Regions from separate parts of the Streptomyces sp. NPDC058052 genome, predicted to be linked through region 4. Evidence: riboswitches for the same ligand, from Rfam matches in the RefSeq annotation. Region 4 holds a riboswitch; each other region holds the start of a gene.

Region 1 (5,704 bases), on a different contig from region 4:
TCGCGGAGGCGCGGGCGCGCGGGGCGGAGCTCGTCGCCGTCCACGCGTGGGCACCGCGTTCCGGGCCGGGGGACCTCACGCCGCTCTTCCACGGGGCCGAGGAGGTGCACGCGGAGGCGGGCCGCGTCCTGGACGCGGCGCTGGCCCGGGCCGCCGAGCGGCACCCCGGGACGAAGGCGGAGCCCCGGCTGCTGCGCGGCAAGCCCCGTGAGGTGCTGCTGGAGGAGAGCGGGAGCGCCCAGCTCGTCGTCATGGGCGCCCGGGGCCGCGGCGGCTTCGCCGGACTGCTGCTGGGCTCCGTGAGCCAGGCCCTGCTGCACCACGCCCACTGCCCCGTCGCCGTCGTCCGGAACAGCGCGGGCTGAGGCGGACGGCGGACCCACCTGCCGGGCCCCGGGCCGAGGCGGCGGTCCGCGGGCGGGTGGGACCCTGGAGGTACGGGCCGGGCCGGACGGCCCTCCGGCGGGGGGAAGCGCCCACCGGGAAGGCGGCACGTCATGTACTTCGCCGACCGCGTCGACGCGGGGCGGCAGCTCGCCGCCCGCCTCGGCCACCTCAAGGGCCGCGACGTCGTCGTCCTCGGCCTGCCGCGCGGCGGGGTCCCGGTGGCGGCCGAGGTCGCGGACGCCCTCGACGCGCCCCTGGACATCTGTCTCGTCCGGAAGCTGGGCGTGCCGAGCCGGCCCGAGCTGGCCATGGGGGCGATCGGGGAGGGCGGGGTGCGGGTGGTCAACGAGCAGATCGTGCGGGACGCGGGCGTGACCGCGCGGGACCTGGAGGCGGTCGAGGAGCGGGAGCGGGCGGTCCTGTCCGACCGGGCGCGGACGTACCGGGGCAGCCGCCGGCCGGTGCCCCTGGAGGGGCGGACGGTGGTGGTCGTCGACGACGGGCTGGCGACCGGGGCGACCGCGCTCGCCGCCTGCCGGGCGGTACGGGCCGGGGGCGCCGCCCGGATCGTGCTGGCCGTGCCGGTGGCGCCGTACGGCTGGACGGCCCGGCTCGGGGGCGAGGCGGACGAGACGGTGGCCGTGCACGCGCCGCAGGGGTTCGCCGCCGTCGGGCAGTTCTACCGGGAGTTCGACCAGACGCCGGACGCCGAGGTGGTGGCCCGGCTCGACCGGAGCAGGGCGGCGCGCGGCCCGGTGGTCCGGCACACCGCCGTACGGATTCCGGGCGGGGGACCGGAGCTGCCGGGAGATCTCGCGGTGCCCGACGGGGCCGCGGGGCTCGTCCTCTTCGCGCACGGCAGCGGGAGCGGGCGGCACAGTCCCCGGAACCGGGCGGTGGCCGCCGCCCTGAACCGCGCGGGGCTCGGGACGCTCCTCTTCGACCTGCTGACGGAGGCCGAGGCGACCGACCGGTCGCGGGTCTTCGACACTCCGCTCCTCGCCGAGCGGCTGGCCCGGGCCTCCGCCTGGACGGCCGCGTGGCCCGGGACGGAGGCCCTGCCCCGCGGCTACTTCGGCGCGAGCACGGGCGCGGCGGCCGCGCTGTGGGCGGCGGCCGCGCCGGGGGACGACGTGGCCGCGGTGGTGTCGCGGGGCGGCCGGCCCGACCTTGCGGGGGAGCGGCTCGCCGGGGTCCGGGCCCCGACCCTGCTGATCGTCGGAGGGAGCGACGAGCTCGTCCTGGACCTCAACCGGCGGGCCGAGGCGCTGCTGCGGTGCGAGAGCCGGCTGGAGGTCGTGCCCGGCGCCGGCCACCTCTTCGAGGAGCCGGGGGCCCTGGAGGAGGTGGCGGCGCTGGCGACCGCCTGGTTCACCGGCCGCTTCGGGACGGTGACCGGCGGGGAGGATCAGTAGGCGCCGTTGACGTTGTCGATGGAGCCGTACCGGTCGGCCGCGTAGTTGCAGGCGGCGGTGATGTTGGCGACGGGGTCGTACGGGTCGAGCGAGGTGCCCGGCACGTGGTACGCCGCGAAGGTCGGGTCGATGACCTGGAGCAGGCCCTTGGAGGGCGTGCCCTTGACGGCGTTGGAGTCCCAGAGGTTGATGGCGCGGGGGTTGCCGGAGGACTCGCGCAGGATGTTGCGGTGGATGCCGTCGTACGAGCCGGGGATGCCGTAGCGCGCCATGACGTCCAGCGATTCGCGGATCCAGCCGTCGAGGTTGTCGGCGTACCGGGTGGCGGCGGCGGGCGCGGCCTGGGCTGCGGTCCGGGCCTGGGGCTGGGCGGCGAGGGTCTGCACGGCGGGGGCCGCGGTGCGCCGCGCGGAGCGGCTCGCCCGTTCGGCGGAACCACCGGAGGCGGGCTTCGCCGCCGTCTTGCGGGCCGTCTTCGCCGGCGCGGGAGCGGCCTTCGCGGAATCCCGACGAATCGTCAGTTCGAGACCCGGGTGAATGAGTGACGGATTGTCACCGACAGTCGTGCGGTTTGCCTGGTAAAGCGACTTCCAGCCGCCCTGAATTCCCTTTCGGTGAGCGATCAGGGAAAGCGAGTCGCCCTTCACCACGGTGTACGCGCGGGCGGCGGCCGGAGCGGCGGGCGCGGCCTCGACGGCCTTCGTCACGGCGGCGGTCCGCGCGGTGGGCGCCGCGACGGCGGCGGCCGGTGCGGCGGAAGAGGTCGGCGCGGCGCCGGCGGTCGCGGGGACGACCAGGGGCAGGGCCAGGGCGACTCCGCCGGTGCCCGCGAAGGCGAGACCTCGGGAGACGGGGCGGCGTCGGGGGCGGCGGTGCTTGCCGTGAGCGGGCATGACGGTTTCCTCTCCGGCGCCTGCGAGGTGAGCTGTCGGGTTCGGACGGGAGGTGTCCGGCCGCGCGCACGCGGCTTCACCCCGAGCCGTTCCGGATGGCCGGACCGGCGGTGTGGTGGGTCCCCCGCTCCTGCCGTCGGGTGAAATGGGAGGTCTTTCGGGCGGTGGCAGGATTCGGCGATCCGCCCGAATGGAGGTGACCGTAGGCGAGAAATGCGGCGCGGAACAAGGCGCGAATACGAGGGAAAAGGAGAGGCAAAGATCCATATGCGGGAATTCAAGATCGGTGGCGCCGGGGTACCGTCCGGAATCCCTTGCCCCGCACGGCCCCCGAGGGGAGTGGCCGTGCCGGCGGCGGGCGGAGAGTGAGTCGCGTCACGGAGTGCGCAATGTCCGAATAGGGCGTCTCATTCCATTCATGGAATAGTGCGCCGTAATGCCCTTGGTCGGGAGGGTGAAGGTGAGGCGGAGGCGGCGAGCGACACGCGAGGCGCATAAGTCGCAAAGCGGACATTCATCCTTAATGATGTGGGAATGTCGCTTCCTGCTCCGCCGGCCGGCGTCCTCCCGCTCTCCGCCGCGCTTCTCGATCCCGACGCCCTCGACCACGAGGCGGCCCGGCTCTATGAGAGCGCCGTCCGGGAGCGCCTGCTCGCGGACGCCCCGGTCCGTTTTGAGCCGGGCCCCGACGGGCCGGGGCCGGCCCCCGAGGCTCCGGAGTCCGCCGCCGAGGCGTGGCGGGGTCTCCTCTCGGTCCCCGTCGACCGGCTCGTCGCCGACGCGCTGGGAGCCCTGCCGCCGGCCCCGCCCGCCGAGCGCCCGCTGCCCGGCCGGATGGGGGCGGCGCTGCCGGACCGGCTGCACGCCTGGCGGCGGATCGGCCGCTCCGACGTGCGCCCCTCCGTCCACCTGGCGTACGCGCGGCGGGTCCTGACCGAATGGGGCTGGCAGAACACCCCGTACCGGCTGCGTGACGCGCGCGGCGCCCGGTGCGTCTGCGGCGCGCTGCTCGCCGCCCACCGGCTCGGCCACGGCAGCGCCTCGACGATGAACGAGGCCGGTGCCTGGATCATGGCCGAACTGCGGTCCCGGGGCTGGCACGGGCTCATCGGCCCGTGGAACCGCGCGCCGGGCCGAACCGCCGAGGACGCCCTCGCGCTCGTCGACGCCACGATCCGGCGCGCGGCCCTGGCCGGCCGCTGACCTCCGGGCCCGCCGCGCGCGGGCCCGGAGGGGCGGTCAGCCGGTGACGCTGGGCGCGCCGGTCTCGATGTGGCCGGTGTACCGGCGCGACCAGGTGCCGTCGATGTCGGCCAGGATCGTGAAGTCGTACCAGCCGTCCGTGTAGGCCACCGCGTTGAAGAAGTCCTCCCGGGACGAGCCGGCGGCGACGGTGTACGTCCACGGGCCGTCCGTACGGTAGGCGTTGGAGCGGACGGTGAACGTGACCGGGCCGCCGGAGGAGTTGGTCAGCCGGAACCAGATCGCGGTCTTCCCGGTGCCCGGCTCGACGGCGAAGCGGGACGCCACCTCGATGTTCTTGCCGGCCTTGGAGGCGTCGCCGATGAAGCGGCGCAGGAAGCGGTTCGGGCCCATCATCGAGAGGTCGTACTTGCCCGAGCCGTGGCCGAGTCCGACGTTGAAGTAGTCGGTCGCGGTGGCGCCCGGGTCCACCGTGTACTGCCACGCGGCGGTGTCCCGGTGCTGGTGCGGGTGGATCGAGAAATGGGCCGCGCGGCGTGCCTGCGGGCCCGCGTTGGTCATGGAGAACCAGGCGAGGATCTTGCCGGCGGCGCCGAACTCGAAGCGGTCCAGGTTGCCGTCGGGCTGGTAGGGGAGCGCCCGCGCGGGGCGGGTGCCGGTCTCCTGGGCGGGCAGCGCGTTGTTCTGCGGCGCGGGGTTCGGCAGCGGGCCGCAGGTGGCCATGCCGATGACCTTCGCCGTCGACGGCAGGCCGGCCGGGACCCCGTACACCGGGCGGGCGAAGTCGAAGACGCCGGTCAGGTCGCCGGTCACCTTCCGCCGCCAGGCGCTGATGTTCGGGCAGGCCGCGGGGGTGCCGAGGGCGGTGGTCCAGCTCTCCAGGAAGCGCAGCACCGAGGTGTGGTCGAAGACCTCCGAGCTGACCCAGCCACCGCGCGTCCACGGCGACATCACCAGCATCGGGACCCGGAAGCCGAGGCCGATCGGCACGCCGTCCAGGTACTCGCCGGGCGTCCCGGGCGGGGCGACCGGAGGCGGCACGTGGTCGAAGAAGCCGTCGTTCTCGTCATAGTTGAGGAACAGCACGGTGGAGTCGAAGACCTCGGGGTTCGCCGCCAGGGCGCGGTAGACCAGGTCGACGAAGTGGGCGCCGTCGCCGGGAGGCGCGTACGGGTGCTCGGAGAACGCCTCGTTCGCCACCACCCAGGAGACCTGCGGCAGCGTGCCGGCCACGACGTCGGCACGGATCGCCGCGGCGATGTCGTCCGGGGTCGAGCCGGTGACTTTCGGGACCGACGCCATGCCCCGGTCGTGCAGCGGGTCGCCGGGGCGGGCGTCGGTGAACTTCTTGAAGTACGCGAGGCCGTTGTCGCCGTAGTTGTCCTGGGCGTTCTGGTAGACCCGCCAGCTCACGCCGGCCCGCTGGAGGGCCTCCGCGTACGTCTCCCAGGTCAGCCCCGACTCGTCCCCGCCGTCCTTGCTGGAGGCGTCGATCCGGCCGCTCCACAGGAAGGTGCGGTTGGGGCCGGTGGCGCTCAGCGCGGAGCAGAAGTAGGCGTCGCAGATCGTGTAGTGGTCGGCGAGCGCGTGGTGGAACGGGATGTCCTCGCGGTCGAGGTGGCCGAGCGTCCGGGTGTTGCCCACCCCGGTCACCCAGTTGTCGAGCCTGCCCTTGTTCCAGGCGGCGTGCTGCGAGGTCCAGCTGTGCGGCAGGTCGCCGTTGCACTGGGCGAGGGTCTCGCCGTCGACCCCGCCGGCCGGAGGGGTGTCGCTCAGCTTCCACGGGAACTGCCGGCCGCCCCAGTT
Region 2 (5,704 bases), on a different contig from region 4:
CGGTGGTGTCGGTGGACGGCGACGGGACGGTGCGCCGCTGCCACTTCGTCCGGGCCGAGCTGGGCAATCTGTACGACGGCTCGTACCGTGCCGCGCTGCGGCCCCGGGCCTGCCCCCTCGCCGTCTGCGACTGCCACATCGGCTACGTCCACCTGGAGACGCTGCCGCTGTACGACGTCTTCGCCGGCGGGGTCCTGGAGCGGATCCCCGCCGGCGCGCGTCCGGGTCCTACAGGGGCATGAGGTCGGGGCGCTTGGCCTCGACGTGGTCGCCGGAGCTCTCGCCGCGCAGCCGGCGCCCGATCCACGGCACCAGGTACTCGCGCGCCCAGTGGATGTCGTCCCTGCGGACCTCCAGCGGGCCCCGGGCGGGCAGCGGCGGCCACTCCTGGTCGGGGTCGGCCGGGACCGGCAGGCCCAGGACCTGGGCGGCGCGCAGCGCGACCCGGGTGTGCCCCTCGGGCGAGAGGTGCAGCCGGTCGTCGTCCCAGGCGCGCCGGTCCTGGACGGACCGCAGCGACCACAGGTCGAGGACCGGGCAGTCGTAGCGGTCGGCGATGGCCCGGACGTGGGCCGTGTACGTGGCGATCTTGCCGCGCAGGTGCTTGAGCACGGGCACGTCGCGGGTGTCGAAGCCGGTGGTCACCATGACGGTGCCGACGGCGGAGGTGAGGTCCCGGACGGCCCGCTCGAAGCGCTCGGCGACGTCGTCGGGGTCGGTGCCGGGGCGGATGATGTCGTTGCCGCCCGCGCAGAAGGTCACCAGGTCGGGGGCGAGCTCCTTCGCGCGGGGCACCTGCTCGGCCACGATCTGGTCGAGGAGACGCCCGCGGACCGCCAGGTTGGCGTAGCGGAAGTCCTCGGGGTCCGGCCGCTGGTCGGCGAGGAGCACGGCGAAGCGGTCCGCCCAGCCGACGTAGGTCCCGTCGGGCCCGGGGTCCCCGACGCCCTCGGTGAAGCTGTCACCGATCGCCGCGTACGACCCGAATGAACCGAACGCGTTCTTGTCTGTTTCTCTCGAATCGTCTGCCACGGCAGCACATCCTTCCGTTTCGGATGTGACCTACGCGACCGTAAGGAGGGGTTGACGGCGGGTGATATATGCCACCGATAAAGAATTTGCCAAGCCGGAATAGGCGAAGGCCCGGCACCAGGGGTGCCGGGCCTTCGTCGCGGCCGATGGGCCGGACGGGTCAGATCGAGACGCCGTGCTGGCGCAGGTAGGCCAGCGGGTCGATGTCCGCGCCGTAGCTCGGCGAGGTGCGGATCTCGAAGTGCAGGTGCGGGCCGGTGGAGTTGCCCGTGGAGCCGGAGAGGCCGATCTGCTGGCCGCCGCTCACCGACTGGCCCGCGGAGACGGACAGGGAGGAGAGGTGGGCGTACTGCGAGTAGTTGCCGTCGGCGTGCTGGATGACGACCTCGTTGCCGTAGGCGCCGCTCCAGCCGGCGGAGACGACCGTGCCGGCGCCGACGGCGCGGACGGTGGTGCCGGAGGAGGCGATGAAGTCGGCACCGGTGTGGTAGCCGGAGGACCACATGGAGCCGGAGGCGCGGTACGGGGTGGAGACGCCGCCGGAGACGGGGGCGACCCAGCCGGAGGAGGTGGCCTGCGCGGAGGAGCCGGAGGACTGGGCGGCGGCCGGGGCGGTGGCGCGGTCGGCGGAGCGCGAGGCGCGGGTCTGCTCGCCGGCGGACTGGGACTTCTGGACGGCCTTGCGCTCGGCCTTCGGGGCGGCCTTGGCGGCCTTCGGGGCGGCCTTGGCGGCGGGCTTCGGGGCGGCGGCCTCGGCGGTGTTCTTGGCGCCGAGGGTGAGCTTCATGCCCGGGAGGATCAGCGAGGGGTTCTCGCCGACGACCTGGCGGTTGTCGGAGTAGAGCTTCTGCCAGCCGCCGGCGACGTTCTGCTCGACGGCGATCTTGGACAGGTAGTCGCCGGCGACGACGGAGTACGTCTTCGGGGCGGCGGCCTGGGCGGCCGGCGCGGCGGCGGCCTGGGTCTGAGCGGCGGCGCTCACGACGGTGGCGGAGACGGCGGCCGGGGCCGCCTGCTCGGCGGCGTGGGCTCCGGTGGCGCCGATGAGCGGCAGGGCGACGACGACGCCGCCGGTGCCGGCGGCGACCAGGCCACGGGTGATCAGGGTGGACTTCTGGCGGCGGTGCTTACCGTTCGCGGGCATGGCGAATTCCTCTCCGGCGCCTGCGAGGTGAGCTGTCGGGTTCGGACTGGAGATGCCCGGCCGCGTTTCTCACGCGGCTTCACCCCGAGCCGTCCTGCATCGCGGGACCGGCGTACTTCCTTGGGTCCCCCGCTCCTGCCACGCGATGGGATGGGGTCGAATTCCGGGCGGTGGCAGGATTCGGCGGTCCGACCGGATTGACGGCGACGCTAGACGAGCGGGGTCGGCACGAACAAGCCGGTGAATTCGACGGGCATTCCGGGGCGATCTTCGGGCCCGGAATTCCGGTCACCCTCCGTCGATGACGGTCCCTCGATTCCCTTTCCGGAAAGGGTGATTGGACCGGGCGGTCGGCCACGATCCGTCACCTCTATGACCCTGCTCACGCACCGGATTCCATCTCCCCCTCAACCAGGGCGTGTTACCCCAAGCGTCATGAATATGGACAGATCGCCCATTACCGACCAGGGGGGTGCGCCACGACCCGCGCGCCGGGATGATTGCGGGGGGAACCGATCTCGTCCGGTCCCGCGAACGCCTACCCCCAGGAGCATCCGTGACGCAGCAGTTGCCGCAGGTCCAGCCCCTCGAACCCGGCGAGCCCGAGCTCGCGGAGGTCCGCAACTTCCGGGACGTGGGCGGCCTGCCGACGACGGACGGACGCGCGGTCCGGCCCGGCACCCTCTTCCGCAGCGGCCACCTCGCCGACGCCACCGAGTCCGACGCGGCCTTCCTCGACGGCCTCGGCCTGCACACGATCTTCGACTTCCGCAACGCCGCCGACGCCAAGGTGGAGGGGCCGGACGTCGAGCTGCCCGGCGTACGGAACGTGAACATACCCCTGAGCGACCCGGCCGACGGCAAGGAGTTCTGGCGGATGGTCCGCGAGGGCGACCTCGTCACGCTGCGGGACCTGCTGGGCGACGGCAAGGCCGCGGAGCGGATGACGTCCTCGTACCGCCGGATGATCGTGGAGCGGACCGCCGAGCACAGCCGGGTCCTGCACTCCCTCGCCGAGGACTCCGTCCCGGCCCTGATGCACTGCGCGGCCGGCAAGGACCGCGCCGGGCTCTCGATCGCCATCACCCTGCTCGCGCTGGGTGTGGAGCGCGCGGCGATCGAGGCCGACTACGTGAAGTCCGACGCGCCGCACCGCCGCTACAAGGTGCGCCGCAGCTCCACCGCCCGGGACGCGATGGCGCCCGAGGTGATGGAGCTGCTGAGCCCGCTCTTCGACGCGCGGGTGGAGTACCTCCGGGCCGCCTTCGAGACGATCGACACGACCTGGGGCTCCGTGGACGCCTACCTCGCGGAGGGCCTGAAGCTGGCGCCCGAGACCCGCGAGCGGCTGCGGGAACGGTTCCTCACGGAGGCGTGAGCCACCACCCCGGGGGACCGGCCGGGCTCAGCCCGCACCCGGTCCGCCGGACCGGGCCCTACTGGTTCTGCCCGCCGAGCATGAAGAGCAGGTAGAGGAAGCCGGCGAAGAGGTGACCGGCGATCAGGTACGCGAAGAGGCGGAGCACCAGCCCCTTGGGGAACTTGCCCTCACCGCGCTCCTCGCCGGTGACCGGGGCGGAATTAACTGACTTGTCGGACATGTCGACCAACCCTTCGGGGGGCTCAGCGGGGGTGCGGGGCGCCGCCGCCCAGGCACATCTCGGCGGCGGGGCTCTGCAGGAGCGTGTGGACGAACAGCACCTCGGCGCCGGCGCGGCCGGCCGCGCCGATCCGGTGCGGGGTGAGCGAGTCGAAGTGCGCGCTGTCCCCGGGATCGAGGAGGTGCACGGTCTCGCCGAGCGCGAGCCGCACCTGCCCTTCGAGGACGTGCAGCCACTCCTCGCCGGGGTGGACGCGGACGATGTCGGCCCGGGTGGCGTACGGCACGTGGACGCGCAGGCACTGCATGGCCCGGCCGGCGCCGCCGGCCTGCCGGTAGATCCAGCCGTCGGCCTCGACCGGATCGGAGCGGTCGGCCCGGATCACCGGGTCGCGCTCGGGCGGGGTCTCCCCCAGCAGCTCGGCGACCGTCGTACCGTAGATACGGGCGAGGGCCAGCAGCATCGGCAGCGAGGGCTGCCGGTTCCCGGTCTCCAGCCGCGAGAGGTGCGCCGGGGAGAGCCCGGCCCGCTGGGCGGCGGCCTCCAGGGTGAGCCCCCGGCGCCGGCGCAGCGCCCGCAGCTGCGGGGCGACGTCGGGCAGGATGTCGGGGGCGGCGGTTTCCGGGGCGGAGCCCCGGGGGACGTGGTCCATGAGTCCATTCCGCCAGGATCGTGCCTCTGAGGCAAGTTTCTTGCCCCAGAGGCAAAAACCGGGGTGACCGGTCTCAGCGCTGGGCGACCGCCTGCTTGACCAGCGTCTTCCCGAAGTCCCAGAGCAGCCCGCCACCGTCGTGGGCGTCGTCCATGACCGCCGTGAAGGCGGTGACGAAACGGTCCACGTCCGCCTCGTCGACGACCAGCGGCGGGATCAGCTTGATCACCTCCAGATGGTCGCCCGAGACCTGGGTGAGGATCCGGTGCCGCTGGAGCAGCGGGACCACCACCATCTGCGCGAAGAGCCCCTTCCGGGCCGCCTGGAGCATCGCCCACCGGCCGCGCAGCCCCAGCGAGCTCGGCCGGCCGAACTCGATCCCGATCATCAGCCCCCGGCCGCGGATCTCGTGCAGCAGCTCGTACCGCGGCACCAGCTCCTCCAGCCGGCCCTTCAGCAGTCCGCCGACCCGCCGCACGTGCGCGACGGTCCCCTCGGACTCCATCACCGACAGCACCGCGAGCCCCGCCGCCATCGCCTGGGCGTTGGCGCCGAAGCTGGCCGAGTGGACCAGCACCCGGTCCATGGACGAGTAGACCTTCTTGAAGATCCAGTCCTTGCCGAGGGTCGCGCCGACCGGCACGTAGCCGCCGGAGAGCGCCTTCGCCACGCAGACCAGGTCCGGCTCGACGCCGTCCTCGTGCTGGTACGCGTAGAAGTCGCCGGTCCGCCCGAGACCGGTCTGCACCTCGTCGGCGATCAGCAGCGCCCCGTGCCGGCGCAGCAGCTCCTGCGCGGCCGCGAGGAAGCCCGGCGGGGCCTCCTGGACGCCCTTGCCCTGGATCGGCTCGACCACGAAGGCGGCCACGTCCCCCATGCGGAGCTCGCGCTCCAGGGCGTCGAGGTCGCCGAGCGCGATCGGCGCGTCCGGGAGCAGCGGGTCGAAGCCCGCCCGGAAGCCCTTCTCGCCGTTGACGGAGAGGGCGCCGGTGGTGAGCCCGTGGAAGGCGTGGTCGCAGTAGACGATCCTCGGGCGTCCGGTGGCGTACCGGGCGAACTTCAGCGCGGTCTCGACGGCCTCGGTGCCGCTGTTGCAGAAGAAGACCCGGTCGAGGTGGGGGCTGTGGGCCAGCAGCCGCTCGGCGAGCAGTCCGGGCAGCGGCGGGCAGTCGAAGCGGGTGAGGTCGGGGAGGTCCGCGTCGAGGACGTCGTGCAGGGCCCCGCGGACGACGGGGTGGTGCCGTCCGAGGCCCATGACGCCGAAGCCCGCGAGCA
Region 3 (5,704 bases), on a different contig from region 4:
CGTGCAGGCACTTCACGCGGTCGGGCATGCCGCCGGCGCTGGGGAAGCCCTCCAGGACCTCGATGGCGTCCCGGCGGGCGAGGTAGTCCTCGTGCGCGGCGCGGTAGGCGGCGGCGAGCTCCGGGTCGGTGGCGAGCCGGGCCTGCATCTCCTTCATGACCCCGTTGGCCTCCAGGGTGCCGATGGCCGAGGCCGCCCGGGGGCAGGTGAGGTAGTACGTGGTCGGGAAGGGGGTGCCGTCGGGCAGCCGCGGCGCGGTCTCGACGACGTCCGGGTTGCCGCAGGGGCAGCGGTGCGCGATGGCGCGCAGGCCGCGGGGCGGCCGTCCGAGCTGCGCCTCGAAGGCGGCGACGTCCGCCTCGGTGGGCTCGGTGCGTTCGGTCTGCGGAGGGGGCGTTTCCATGTCTGCCTTGCTCGTGGGGTCGTGTCGGGCGTCGTCAGGGACGGTCGGCGTGGTCCACGCCGTCCCACAGGTTGTCGTACCAGGGGCGGTCGGCCGTGCCCTGGTCGGCGCGGGGGCGGTCGGCCGCCCCGGGGTCGTTCACGGTGAAGCCGGTCTCGCCGGGGAGCACGTAGTGGAGGTGCTCGCGGGCGAGGCGGCGGACGTAGGCGGGGTCCTGGAGGCGGGCCTTCTCGTCCCGCAGCTCCTCGACCCGCCGGGCGGCCTCGGCGGCCTTGCGCTCCTGTTCGGCGATCTCGCCCTGCTGGGAGACGTAGCTCCGTATCGGGTAGGCGAGGGCGACGACGAGGGAGCAGACGACGAGGGCGAGGAAGGCGGCGCGGCCGGTGAGCCGGGAGCGCCGGGCCTGGCGCCGGGTCTGGGAGCGGTAGACACGGGCGGCGGTCTGCTCGCCGAGCAGCCTGATCCGGGTCGCGGTGGAGAACCGGTCCCGGTCCTTCACGGCCATGTCGTGTCGCCTCCCCTGTCTCCGGTGTCCCTCAAACGTGCGTCCCCGCACACGGTACGGGACCGGGTGCGGGGACGGACGGAACTACGGTGCCGGGCAGGTTCAGCCCTTGAAGCGCGGGAAGGCGCTGCGGCCGGCGTAGACGGCGGCGTCGTCGAGGATCTCCTCGATGCGCAGCAGCTGGTTGTACTTGGCGACGCGCTCGGAGCGGGCCGGGGCGCCGGTCTTGATCTGGCCGCAGTTGGTGGCGACGGCGAGGTCGGCGATGGTGACGTCCTCGGTCTCGCCGGAGCGGTGGGACATCATGCACTTGAAGCCGTTGCGCTGGGCGAGCTCGACGGCGTCGAGGGTCTCGGTCAGCGAGCCGATCTGGTTGACCTTCACCAGGAGGGCGTTGGCGGACTTCTCCTCGATGCCGCGGGCCAGGCGCTCGGGGTTGGTGACGAAGAGGTCGTCGCCGACGAGCTGGACCTTGTCGCCGAGGCGCTCGGTGATGACGTTCCAGCCGGCCCAGTCGTCCTCGAACAGCGGGTCCTCGATGGAGACGAGCGGGTACGAGGAGACGAGCTCCTCGTAGTACTCGGTCATCTCGGCGGCGGAGCGCTCCTTGCCCTCGAAGAGGTACTTGCCGTCCTTGTAGAACTCGGAGGCGGCGACGTCCAGGGCGAGGGCGACGTCCTTGCCGGGCACGTAGCCGGCCTGCTTGACGGCCTCCAGGATGAGGTCGAGCGCCTCGCGGTTGGAGCCGAGGTTCGGGGCGAAGCCGCCCTCGTCGCCGAGGCCGGTGGAGAGGCCCTTGGCCTTCAGGACGGACTTGAGGGTGTGGTAGACCTCGGTGCCCCAGCGGAGGGCCTCGGAGAAGGACTCCGCGCCGATCGGGGCGATCATGAACTCCTGGATGTCGACGTTGGAGTCGGCGTGCGACCCACCGTTGAGGATGTTCATCATCGGAACGGGCAGCAGGTGCGCGTTCGGGCCGCCGAGGTAGCGGAAGAGGGGGAGGTCGCTGGCCTCGGAGGCGGCGTGCGCGACGGCGAGGGAGACGCCGAGGATGGCGTTGGCGCCGAGCGACGACTTGTCCGGGGTGGCGTCCAGGTCGAACATGGCCTGGTCGATCAGGCGCTGCTCGGTGGCGTCGTAGCCGACGAGCTCCGGGCCGATCTGCTCGATGACGGCGAGGACGGCCTTCTCGACACCCTTGCCGAGGTAGCGGTTCTGGTCACCGTCGCGGAGCTCCAGGGCCTCGAACGCACCGGTGGAGGCACCGGACGGAACGGCAGCACGGCCGGTGCTGCCGTCGTCGAGGCCGACCTCGACCTCGACCGTGGGGTTGCCTCGGGAGTCCAGGATTTCCCGGGCTACGACGACGTCGATGGACGGCACGAGCATCTCCTTCTGGGATGTGACGCTAGGTGTGGCGCATGGGTCGCAAGGTCTCGTTCGCCTTGCGACATGAGCCTAACCGGCTCCGGCGCTCCGGCCAGCCGACCGCCCGTCCCCTGGGACGAAAAAGGGCCCAAGAGCACGCATCGAAGGACGAAAGCCCCGGGATCTACTGGACAGTAACGGCAGAACCCCGGTCCCGGGCCCACGGGGGAAGGGGGCTCGGGACCGGGGTGGTCACCGCGGGAGGGTCGCAGGGCACCGGTGAGCCGCCGGACTCACGGGTGCCGCGGGGCTCACTTCAGGTGGAGCTGCTGGCCCGGGTAGATCAGGTCGGCGTTCTCGACGACGTCCTTGTTGAGCTCGAAGAGCTTCGCCCAGCCGCCCTCGACGCCCTGCGCCGCGGCGATCTTGCTGAGGGTGTCGCCGGCCGTGACCTTGTACTCGCCGTCGCCCTTCTTGACCTTCTTGCCGGTCGGGGTGGTGACGGTCTTCTTGGCGGCGGCCTGCGGGGCGGCCTGGGCGGCGGTCCGCTTCGGGGCCTGGCGCTGCTCGCTGCGGTTGGCGGGCTGCTCGGCGGAGCGCTTCGGGGCGCTCTGCTGCGGGGCGCTCTGCTGGGTGCTCTGCTGCTGCGGAGCGGCCTCGGCGGAGCCGCCGTCGTACGAGGCGCCGGAGAGGCCCACGCCACAGCTCGGCCACGCGCCCTTGCCCTGGCCCGCGAGGACCTTCTCGGCGATGGCGATCTGCTGCGACTTGCTGGCCTGGTCGGCGGTGGAGGCGTAGGCGGTGCCGCCGTACGCGGCCCAGGTGGAGGCCGAGAACTGGAGGCCGCCGTAGTAGCCGTTGCCGGTGTTGATGGACCAGTTGCCGCCGGACTCGCACTGGGCGACGCGGTCCCACTCGGAGGCGGTGGCGGCCGAGGCGGTGCCGGCGGCCATCAGCGGGGCGGCGACGGCCGCACCGGTGACGCCGACGAGGGCGACGACGCGAGTGGCCTTGGAGGGACGACGACGCTTGCCCGTGCCGGAGAACAGCATGGAGATTCCTCTTCACCGACGCCTGTGAGGTGAGCTGTCGGGTTCGGGCTTGAAGAGTGCGCCCGGCCGCGTGTCCTTGCACGCGGCTTCACCCCAAGCCGGTCGATCGGCCGTCTCTCGACGGCCGGGACCGGCGCAAACCTTGGGTCCCCCACTCCTGCCTACGGCGCTTTCGCGACGACATTCCCGGCGGCCGACGGCAGGACTCGGCGTTTCGGTCGACGGGGCCCGCGGTGGCGAGCGGTGTCGACCGTAGACACACACCCGCTTGAAGTTCAAAGGGCCTTACGACGGACAAATCGCCCTTACTTGCATCCCGTCAGACCTCGTTTGCGCAGGTGAGAGCTGACGGGAGCAAAGTTTGCGGACGTGACACGCCAGTTGGGGCGAAGAGACCCATGTCTCACTTTCCCAAAAGCGGACATAAAGCCCTGAAACGGCCTCACTTCTCCGATGAAGGGACCGTCAGCTCAAGGCTCTGACCAGGGAGGATGAGATCCGGATCGATGCCGACCGTCTGGCGGTTGGCGTCGTAGAGGGCGTCCCAGCCGCCGGGGAGGTCGTTCTCCTGCGCAATCTCCGACAGGCTGTCACCCGGGCGCACGGTGTAAGCGTCGCTTGCGTCCGAGTTGACGGGGGTTGAGGTGACCTTGTCCGAAGCTGCGGCATGACGTCCGGAATCCTGCTCCGTGTCCGTCTTGTCGCTTTCCTCCGGTGCGGCCTCGCCCCGGTGCTTGCCCGTCCCGGGCGTGTCCGACGACACGTCAGACCCGTCCGCACCGGGGGTCACCGGGGTGCCGGGCGCCACGGGCGTCTCCGAGGCGTCCGGCGGCGTGCCCGGGGTGCCGGGCGTGCCCGGCGCGACCGGGGTGCCCGTGGAGGCGTCCGGGGCGTCCGGGGCGGTGTCGGCGGGCACGTCCGGGGTGACGGCGGACGGCGGCGGCGTGACGGTGCCCGCGGAGGGCGGCGTGGCGGGCGTGGCGGAGCCGGCGGGCGTCGTGGGGGCGGCCGGCGTCGCCGGGGCGGTGACGGCCTCCTTCTTCTCCGCGGCCTTCTCCTCCTTCTCCCCCACCCCGGGCGCCTTCGCGGGCGCGGTGGGGGCGGAGGCGGACGAGCCGCCGGTCCAGTTCGACTCGGGGGCCACGCCGCCCTCGTCCTCCTCCTGGACGGCGGGGCCCGGCTGGACGCCGGTGGCCCTGCCGTCGTTCGTCAGACCGGCGATGGGGGCGCAGGTGGCCCAGTCGGTGCTGCCGGAGGAGAGCGCCTTGTCGGCGACGGCGATCTGCTGCGCGCGGCTGGCGAGGTCGGGGCTGGGGGCGTAGGCGAGTCCGCCGTGCCGCTCCCACGCCTCCTGGGTCATCTGGAGGCCGCCGTAGGCGCCGTTGCCGAAGTTGGCGCTCCACTGGCCGCCGGACTCGCAGGCGGCGACCCGGTCCCAGGTGGCCGCGTCGGCGGCGGAGGCGGAGCCGGCGGCGAGCAGCGGCAGTGCCATGGCGGATCCGGCCACTCCTGCGGTGACGACGATCGCGGGAGCCTGACGGGGTCGACGGTGTCGTCCGTTTCCGGAAAGCATGTCGGGGCCTTTCGCGTGACGGCGGGGACGGCAGGGACGGCCGGGTTCCGGCCGAACGCTGGCGCGAAGGTAGCCGCATTCGAACGTCCGTCACAAGTCGATGGCTGCCCGATCACGTGAAGATCACATTTCTGACACGTCGTCACACGCGCTGCGGGGGTGCGGATGGGGTGAACTCCACCGGAAGCGTGCGCAATCCCCTCATGATGAGCCCTCCGCGCCACCGCAGTTCGTCCGGATCGGCGCCAAGTCGCAGGTCCGGGAGGCGGGTCAGGAGGGTGGCGAGCGCGGTCTGCCCCTCCAGACGGGCGAGCGGCGCACCCAGGCAGTAGTGGATGCCGTGCCCGTACCCGAGGTGCTGGTTGTCCCTGCGGGCGAGGTCGAGGGTGTCCGGCGCGCCGAAGCGGTCCGGGTCGCGGTCGGCCGCCGCGAGGACGACGAGGACCGGGTCGCCGGCCGGGATCGCCTGCCCGCCGAGGGTGAGGCCGGTGGTCGCGTACCGCCAGGTCGCCAGCTCGACCGGCCCGTCGTACCGCAGCAGCTCCTCGACGCCGGTCTCCAGGAGCCCGGTCTCCCCGGCGGCGAGCGAGCGCTGGAGGAGGGCCCGCTGCCCCGGATCGCGCAGCAGGGCGTAGGTGCCGTTGCCGATCAGGTTGATGGTCGTCTCGAAACCCGCGAACAGAAGCACGAAGCACATGGCGACGGCCTCGGCCTCGGTGAGGTGGTCGCCGTGGTCCGAGGCGCGGATGAGCCCCGAGATGAGGTCGTCGTCCCCGTCCTGCCGCAGCTCCTGCCGCTTCCGG
Region 4 (5,704 bases):
CAGCGGTACGACAACGTGCCGTACGGCACCGCCTTCGAGAAGCTCACCGCGCTCGCGTACCCGGAGGGCCACCCGTACCACCACACCCCCATCGGCTCGATGGCGGATCTGGACGCGGCCACCCTGGAGGACGCGCGGGCCTTCTTCCGCACCTACTACGCGCCCAACAACGCGGTCCTGTCGGTCGTCGGCGACATCGACCCGGAGCAGACGCTCGCCTGGGTCGAGAAGTACTTCGGCTCCATCCCCGGCCACGACGGCAAGCCCGCCCCGCGCGACGGCGGCCTGCCGGAGGTCATCGGCGAGCAGCTGCGCGAGGTCGTCGTCGCCGAGGTCCCGGCCCGCGCCCTGATGGCCGCCTACCGGCTGCCCGAGGACGGCACGCGCGCGTGCGACGCCGCAGACCTCGCCCTCACCGTGCTCGGCGGCGGCGAGTCCTCCCGTCTGCACAACCGGCTGGTCCGCCGCGACCGCACCGCCGTCGCCGCCGGCTTCGGTCTGCTCCGGCTCGCCGGCGCCCCCTCGCTCGGCTGGCTGGACGTCAAGACGTCCGGCGGCGTCGAGGTCCCGGTCATCGAGGCGGCCGTGGACGAGGAGCTGGCCCGCTTCGCCGCGGAGGGACCGACCGCCGAGGAGATGGAGCGCGCCCAGGCCCAGCTGGAGCGCGAGTGGCTGGACCGGCTCGGCACGGTGGCCGGCCGCGCGGACGAACTGTGCCGGTTCGCCGTGCTGTTCGGCGACCCGCAGCTCGCCCTGACCGCCGTCGACCGCGTCCTCGGCATCACCGCCGACGAGGTGCGCGAGGTGGCCGCGGCCCGGCTCCGCCCCGACAATCGCGCGGTGCTGGTCTACGAGCCTGTAGAAAACGGCGCGAACGGCGCGAACGGCGCGAACGGCGCGAACAGCGCGACCGGCACGGCGGAGGCCGCCGGCGCCGCCGGCGCCACCGAGGACAGCGACGAGGAAGAGGGAGCGGAGAAGTGACGGACACCGCCGAGTCCCTGACCAGCATGGAGTTCCACCCGCGGCCGCAGGCCGGCGCGGCGAAGCCGTGGGCCTTCCCGGCCCCCGAGCGCGGCGCCCTGGACAACGGGCTGACCGTGCTGCGCTGCCACCGTCCCGGCCAGCAGGTCGTCGCCGTCGAGATCTTCGTCGACGCGCCGCTGGACGCCGAGCCCGAGGGCCTGGACGGCGTCGCCACCATCATGGCGCGCGCCCTCTCCGAGGGGACCACCGAGCGCGGCGCCGAGGAGTTCGCGGCCGAGCTGGAGCGCTGCGGCGCCACCCTCGACGCGCACGCGGACCACCCCGGTGTCCGGGTCTCCCTGGAGGTCCCGGTCTCCCGGCTCCCGAAGGCGCTCGGGCTGGTCTCCGAGGCCCTGACCTCCCCGGCCTTCGACGCCGACGAGATCAAGCGCCTGGTGGCCAACCGGCTCGACGAGATCCCGCACGAGACCGCCAACCCGGGCCGCCGGGCGGCCAAGCAGCTCTACAAGGAGCTCTTCCCGGACACCGTCCGGATGTCCCGGCCGCGCCAGGGCACCAAGGAGACCGTGGAGGCCATCGACGCCGCCGCCGTCCGCGCGTTCTACGACGCGTACCTGCGGCCCGCCGCCACCACCGCGGTCGTCGTCGGCGACCTCACCGGCGTCGACCTGGACGAGGTCCTCGCCGAGACCCTCGGCGGCTGGACCGGCAAGCCGGCCGCGCCGCGCCCGATGCCGCCGATCACGGCCGACGACACCGGACGGGTCGTCATCGTCGACCGCCCCGGGGCCGTCCAGACCCAGCTGCTCATCGGCCGGATCGGGCCGGACCGCCACGACGCCGTCTGGGCCGCGCAGGTCCTCGGCGTCTACTGCCTCGGCGGCACTCTGACGTCGCGTCTGGACGCGGTGCTGCGCGAGGAGAAGGGGTACACGTACGGCGTGCGCGCCTTCGGGCAGGTGCTCCGCTCGGACGGCGAGGGCCACGGCGCCTCGATGCTCGCCATCAGCGGTTCGGTCGACACCCCCAACACCGGTCCGGCCCTCGGCGACCTGTGGAAGGTGCTCCGCACCCTGGCGGAGGGCGGTCTGACCGACGCCGAGCGGGACGTCGCCGTGCAGAACCTGGTGGGCGTGGCCCCGCTCAAGTACGAGACGGCCGCGTCGGTGGCGGCGACCCTCTCCGACCAGGTCGAGCAGCACCTCCCGGACGACTACCAGGCCCGGCTGTACGCGCGGCTCGCCGAGACCGGCACGGTCGAGGCCACGGCCGCCGTCGTCAGCGCCTTCCCGGTGGACCGGCTCGTCACCGTCCTGGTGGGCGACGCCGCGCAGATCGAGGAGCCCGTGCGGGCCCTCGGCATCGGTGAGGTGACCGTGGTGAGCTGACGTCCCGTCGGCACCCGGCGGAGGTCTCCGATGTGACGACGCATCGGAGACCTCCGCTTTGTCCGTTATGGCACTAGAAAATGATCGTATGCCCTGTGGCATGTCTTACAAAAACACGTGTCTGTTTGGCGATCGACACCCGTCCGGCCTAGCGTCGGTGCGTCTGTCCGACCCACGCACGCGCCGCACCCGCGGCAACCGGACAGTCATCGCCGAGTCCCCGTCAGGCGCGAGCCTGGGGAGCCGGGGACCCACGCAGTCCCTGGGGTGAATCGGACGCCTTCGTCACGCGGAGGGGTCCGTAGGAGACCTTCCTGCTCCGAACCCGTCAGCTAACCCGGTAGGCGAGAAGGAAGGAAAGGAACCGTCTTGGCGTTCACCCGTGCCACCGGGAAGCACCGTGGTGCGAGCCGCATGGCTCGCCGCAGCGCCGGCATCGCCGGCGTGGCCGCCCTCGCCACCACCGGCGTCGTCGGCACCCTCGCCTCTCCGGCGCTCGCCGCCGACACGGACGACCGTTCCGCCGAGGACACCGGCCTCATCCAGGTGATCGCCGACGAGTCCATCGCCGACCAGATCAGCGCCCAGGTCGCCGTCCAGGAGCAGGAGGCCGTCGAGGCCGAGGCCCGGGCCAAGGTGCGCGCGGAGGCGAAGCGCAAGGCCGAGGCCCGCGCCCAGGAGATCCGCGAGGCCAAGGAGCGCGCCGCCCGTGAGGCCGAGCGCCGCCGCCTCGCCTCCTTCAACCTCCCGGTCGCCGGCTCGTACGTCTCCACCGGCTACAAGACCGGCGGTTCGCTCTGGTCCTCCGGCAGCCACTCCGGCGTCGACTTCCACGCGGCCTACGGCAGCTCGGTCGTCTCCGTCGGCTCCGGCACCGTCGTCGAGGCCGGCTGGGGCGGCGCGTACGGCAACAACATCGTGATCCGGATGAACGACGGCACGTACACCCAGTACGGGCACCTGTCGTCCATCGGCGTCTACGTCGGCCAGTCCGTCGAGCCCGGCCAGCAGATCGGCGTCTCCGGCTCGACCGGCAACTCGACCGGCCCCCACCTCCACTTCGAGGCCCGGGCGACCGCCGAGTACGGCTCCGACCTCAACCCCGTCGCGTACCTCCGCGCCCGCGGCGTCAGCCTCTGACCCGTCACCCCGCGTCGAAACGGCCCCGGCTCCCACGAGCCGGGGCCTTTTCGTCGCCCTTCGCCCATGACGACCGCTTCCGCGAACCGGACGAATTCCGAGGGGGCATCGGAATTTCCGGCGCGCTGCAATAGAGTCGCGGAGGAAGCGCCGCTCGAATTCGGTGCGCGCGGAGCGAAAGCGGAGGTCGGACATGCGGGTTCCCGCGCAATCGGTATGCACGGCGATCCGGGACGACATCGTCTCGGGGGTCTTCGAGCGCGGCAGCCGGCTCACCGAGGACCAGCTCGCCCGCCGCTACGGCGTCTCCCGCGTCCCGGTCCGCGAGGCGCTGCGCACCCTGGAGTCCGAGGGCTTCGTGGTCAGCCGGCGGCACGCGGGCGCCCAGGTCGCCGAACCCACCGAGCAGGAGGCGGCCGACCTCCTCGACGTACGGGCGCTGCTCGAACCGCTCGGCGCCGCCCGGGCCGCCCAGCGGCGCACCGACGCCCACCTCAAGGTGCTGCGCGGCCTGGTGAGGCTGGGGCAGGAGCGGGCCAGGCGGGGCCAGGGCGAGGATCTGCGGGCGCTCGGCGGCTGGTTCCACGAGACGCTCGCGCAGGCGTCCGGGAGCCCGGCGCTGACCGCGCTCCTCACCCAGCTGCGCCACAAGATCGCCTGGATGTACGTGGTGGACCAGCCGGACCGGCCGGTGGACGCCTGGGCCGAGCACGGGGCGATCGTGGACGCCATCGCGCGCGGGGACGCCGAGCGCGCCCGCGCGCTGACCGCCCTGCACGCCGAGCACACGCTTCCGCTGCACCGGCTGAAAAGGCCCGAGCGGGGCCGTGTGAGGGTTTCGCAACATGCCGTCAACACGGCGAGTGCCCGGAATTAACACGGGTGTCGTATACAAAGAATAGTAATTCCGGGGCCTTTTTCGTGCTGCCCGAAAAAGGAATGACGTGAGTCCGGGAATGCCGGAGACGCCTGTACCCGAAAATCCCGGACGTCCCTGTGCCCGGAAATGCCGGACGGCCCCGTCCGCCGGGAGGTCCGGGGGCGCGGCCGTCAGGGAAGGGCTGGGGTACGACCCGCCGGGTCAGACCGTCTCGGGGAGCTCGTCGAGACCCTCGGCGACGAGCTTGGCGAGGCGCTCCAGCGCGGCCTCGGCACCCTCGGCGTCCGAGGCGAGCACGATCTCCTCGCCGCCCTGCGCGCCCAGGCCGAGCACCGCGAGCATGGAGGCGGCGTTCACCGGGTTGCCGTCGGCCTTGGCGATGGTCACCGGGACACCGGAGGCCGTGGCGGCACGGACGAAGATGGAGGCGGGGCGGGCGTGCAGGCCCTCGGCCCAGCCGACGTTGACGCGGCGCTCAGCCATGGTGTTGCCCTTCGGGTCTTCAGCGGTTGTCTAGACCAGTCTCTCACGGGTCGCGGCGTGCTCGGGCCGACCTGGGTCCCGCGTCCGTGCGACGTTCGGCCCTCCTACCTTGCACGGGGTGCCGGGGGCGCGCGAGCCGTGTACCGCCGAGGAGTGGGCGCGCGAACGGTGCCGCCGTCGCACCCCGGTCGTAGGCTTTGCCCCATGCGGAGCGCGTCGGAGCAGGCGGACGGACCGGAGCGGGCGGGCGGGACGGGAGCGGGGGAGCACCCGGCCCCCGGGGAACACGCCTACCCCGACCACTGGGAGGCCGACGTCGTGCTGCGCGACGGCGGCACCGCGCGCGTCCGGCCCATCACCGCCGACGACGCCGGCCGGCTCGTCAGCTTCTACGAGCAGGTCTCGGACGAGTCGAAGTACTACCGCTTCTTCGCCCCCTACCCGCGGCTCTCCGCCAAGGACGTCCACCGCTTCACCCACCACGACTTCGTCGACCGGGTCGGCCTCGCGGCCACCGTCGGCGGCGAGTTCATCGCCACCGTCCGCTACGACCGGATCGACGGGCGGGGCCTGCCCGCCTCGGCGCCCGCCGACGAGGCCGAGGTCGCCTTCCTCGTCCAGGACGCCCACCAGGGCCGCGGCGTCGCCTCCGCCCTCCTCGAACACATCGCGGCCGTCGCCCGCGAGCGCGGCATCCGCCGCTTCGCCGCCGAGGTGCTCCCCGCCAACACGAAGATGATCAAGGTGTTCACGGACGCCGGCTACACCCAGAAGCGCAGCTTCGAGGACGGCTCCGTCCGGCTCCACCTCGACCTGGAGCCCACCG

What was found. Region 4 has a riboswitch for cyclic di-AMP ahead of ACFVU3_RS30950 (M23 family metallopeptidase). Riboswitches for the same ligand answer to the same signal wherever they lie in the genome.
Region 1: another riboswitch for cyclic di-AMP. It lies ahead of ACFVU3_RS20385 (transglycosylase SLT domain-containing protein); the one in region 4 lies ahead of ACFVU3_RS30950 (M23 family metallopeptidase).
Region 2: another riboswitch for cyclic di-AMP. It lies ahead of ACFVU3_RS06155 (peptidoglycan DD-metalloendopeptidase family protein); the one in region 4 lies ahead of ACFVU3_RS30950 (M23 family metallopeptidase).
Region 3: another riboswitch for cyclic di-AMP. It lies ahead of ACFVU3_RS08255 (transglycosylase family protein); the one in region 4 lies ahead of ACFVU3_RS30950 (M23 family metallopeptidase).

What each region holds. Positions count from the first base shown of each region.
Region 1 is NZ_JBHVRX010000014.1:54,459-60,162, forward strand. Features, by position in the region: gene ACFVU3_RS20375 (universal stress protein) at 1-365, shown strand, start outside; gene ACFVU3_RS20380 (phosphoribosyltransferase family protein) at 498-1,802, shown strand; gene ACFVU3_RS20385 (transglycosylase SLT domain-containing protein) at 1,796-2,695, opposite strand; cyclic di-AMP (ydaO/yuaA leader) riboswitch at 2,700-2,885, opposite strand; gene ACFVU3_RS20390 (hypothetical protein) at 3,230-3,898, shown strand; gene ACFVU3_RS20395 (phosphocholine-specific phospholipase C) at 3,935-5,704, opposite strand, start outside.
Region 2 is NZ_JBHVRX010000003.1:328,709-334,412, forward strand. Features, by position in the region: gene ACFVU3_RS06145 (STM4011 family radical SAM protein) at 1-242, shown strand, start outside; gene ACFVU3_RS06150 (SGNH/GDSL hydrolase family protein) at 229-1,032, opposite strand; gene ACFVU3_RS06155 (peptidoglycan DD-metalloendopeptidase family protein) at 1,193-2,176, opposite strand; cyclic di-AMP (ydaO/yuaA leader) riboswitch at 2,181-2,344, opposite strand; gene ACFVU3_RS06160 (tyrosine-protein phosphatase) at 2,733-3,554, shown strand; gene ACFVU3_RS06165 (DUF6126 family protein) at 3,613-3,777, opposite strand; gene ACFVU3_RS06170 (helix-turn-helix domain-containing protein) at 3,800-4,429, opposite strand; gene ACFVU3_RS06175 (aspartate aminotransferase family protein) at 4,503-5,704, opposite strand, start outside.
Region 3 is NZ_JBHVRX010000004.1:311,656-317,359, forward strand. Features, by position in the region: gene ACFVU3_RS08240 (DUF501 domain-containing protein) at 1-403, opposite strand, end outside; gene ACFVU3_RS08245 (septum formation initiator family protein) at 438-908, opposite strand; gene eno (phosphopyruvate hydratase) at 1,011-2,297, opposite strand; gene ACFVU3_RS08255 (transglycosylase family protein) at 2,588-3,328, opposite strand; cyclic di-AMP (ydaO/yuaA leader) riboswitch at 3,333-3,507, opposite strand; gene ACFVU3_RS08260 (transglycosylase family protein) at 3,771-4,820, opposite strand; gene ACFVU3_RS08265 (cytochrome P450) at 5,044-5,704, opposite strand, start outside.
Region 4 is NZ_JBHVRX010000029.1:61,240-66,943, forward strand. Features, by position in the region: gene ACFVU3_RS30940 (M16 family metallopeptidase) at 1-984, shown strand, start outside; gene ACFVU3_RS30945 (M16 family metallopeptidase) at 1,011-2,375, shown strand; cyclic di-AMP (ydaO/yuaA leader) riboswitch at 2,576-2,737, shown strand; gene ACFVU3_RS30950 (M23 family metallopeptidase) at 2,745-3,515, shown strand; gene ACFVU3_RS30955 (GntR family transcriptional regulator) at 3,709-4,392, shown strand; gene ACFVU3_RS30960 (HPr family phosphocarrier protein) at 4,597-4,878, opposite strand; gene ACFVU3_RS30965 (GNAT family N-acetyltransferase) at 5,083-5,704, shown strand, end outside.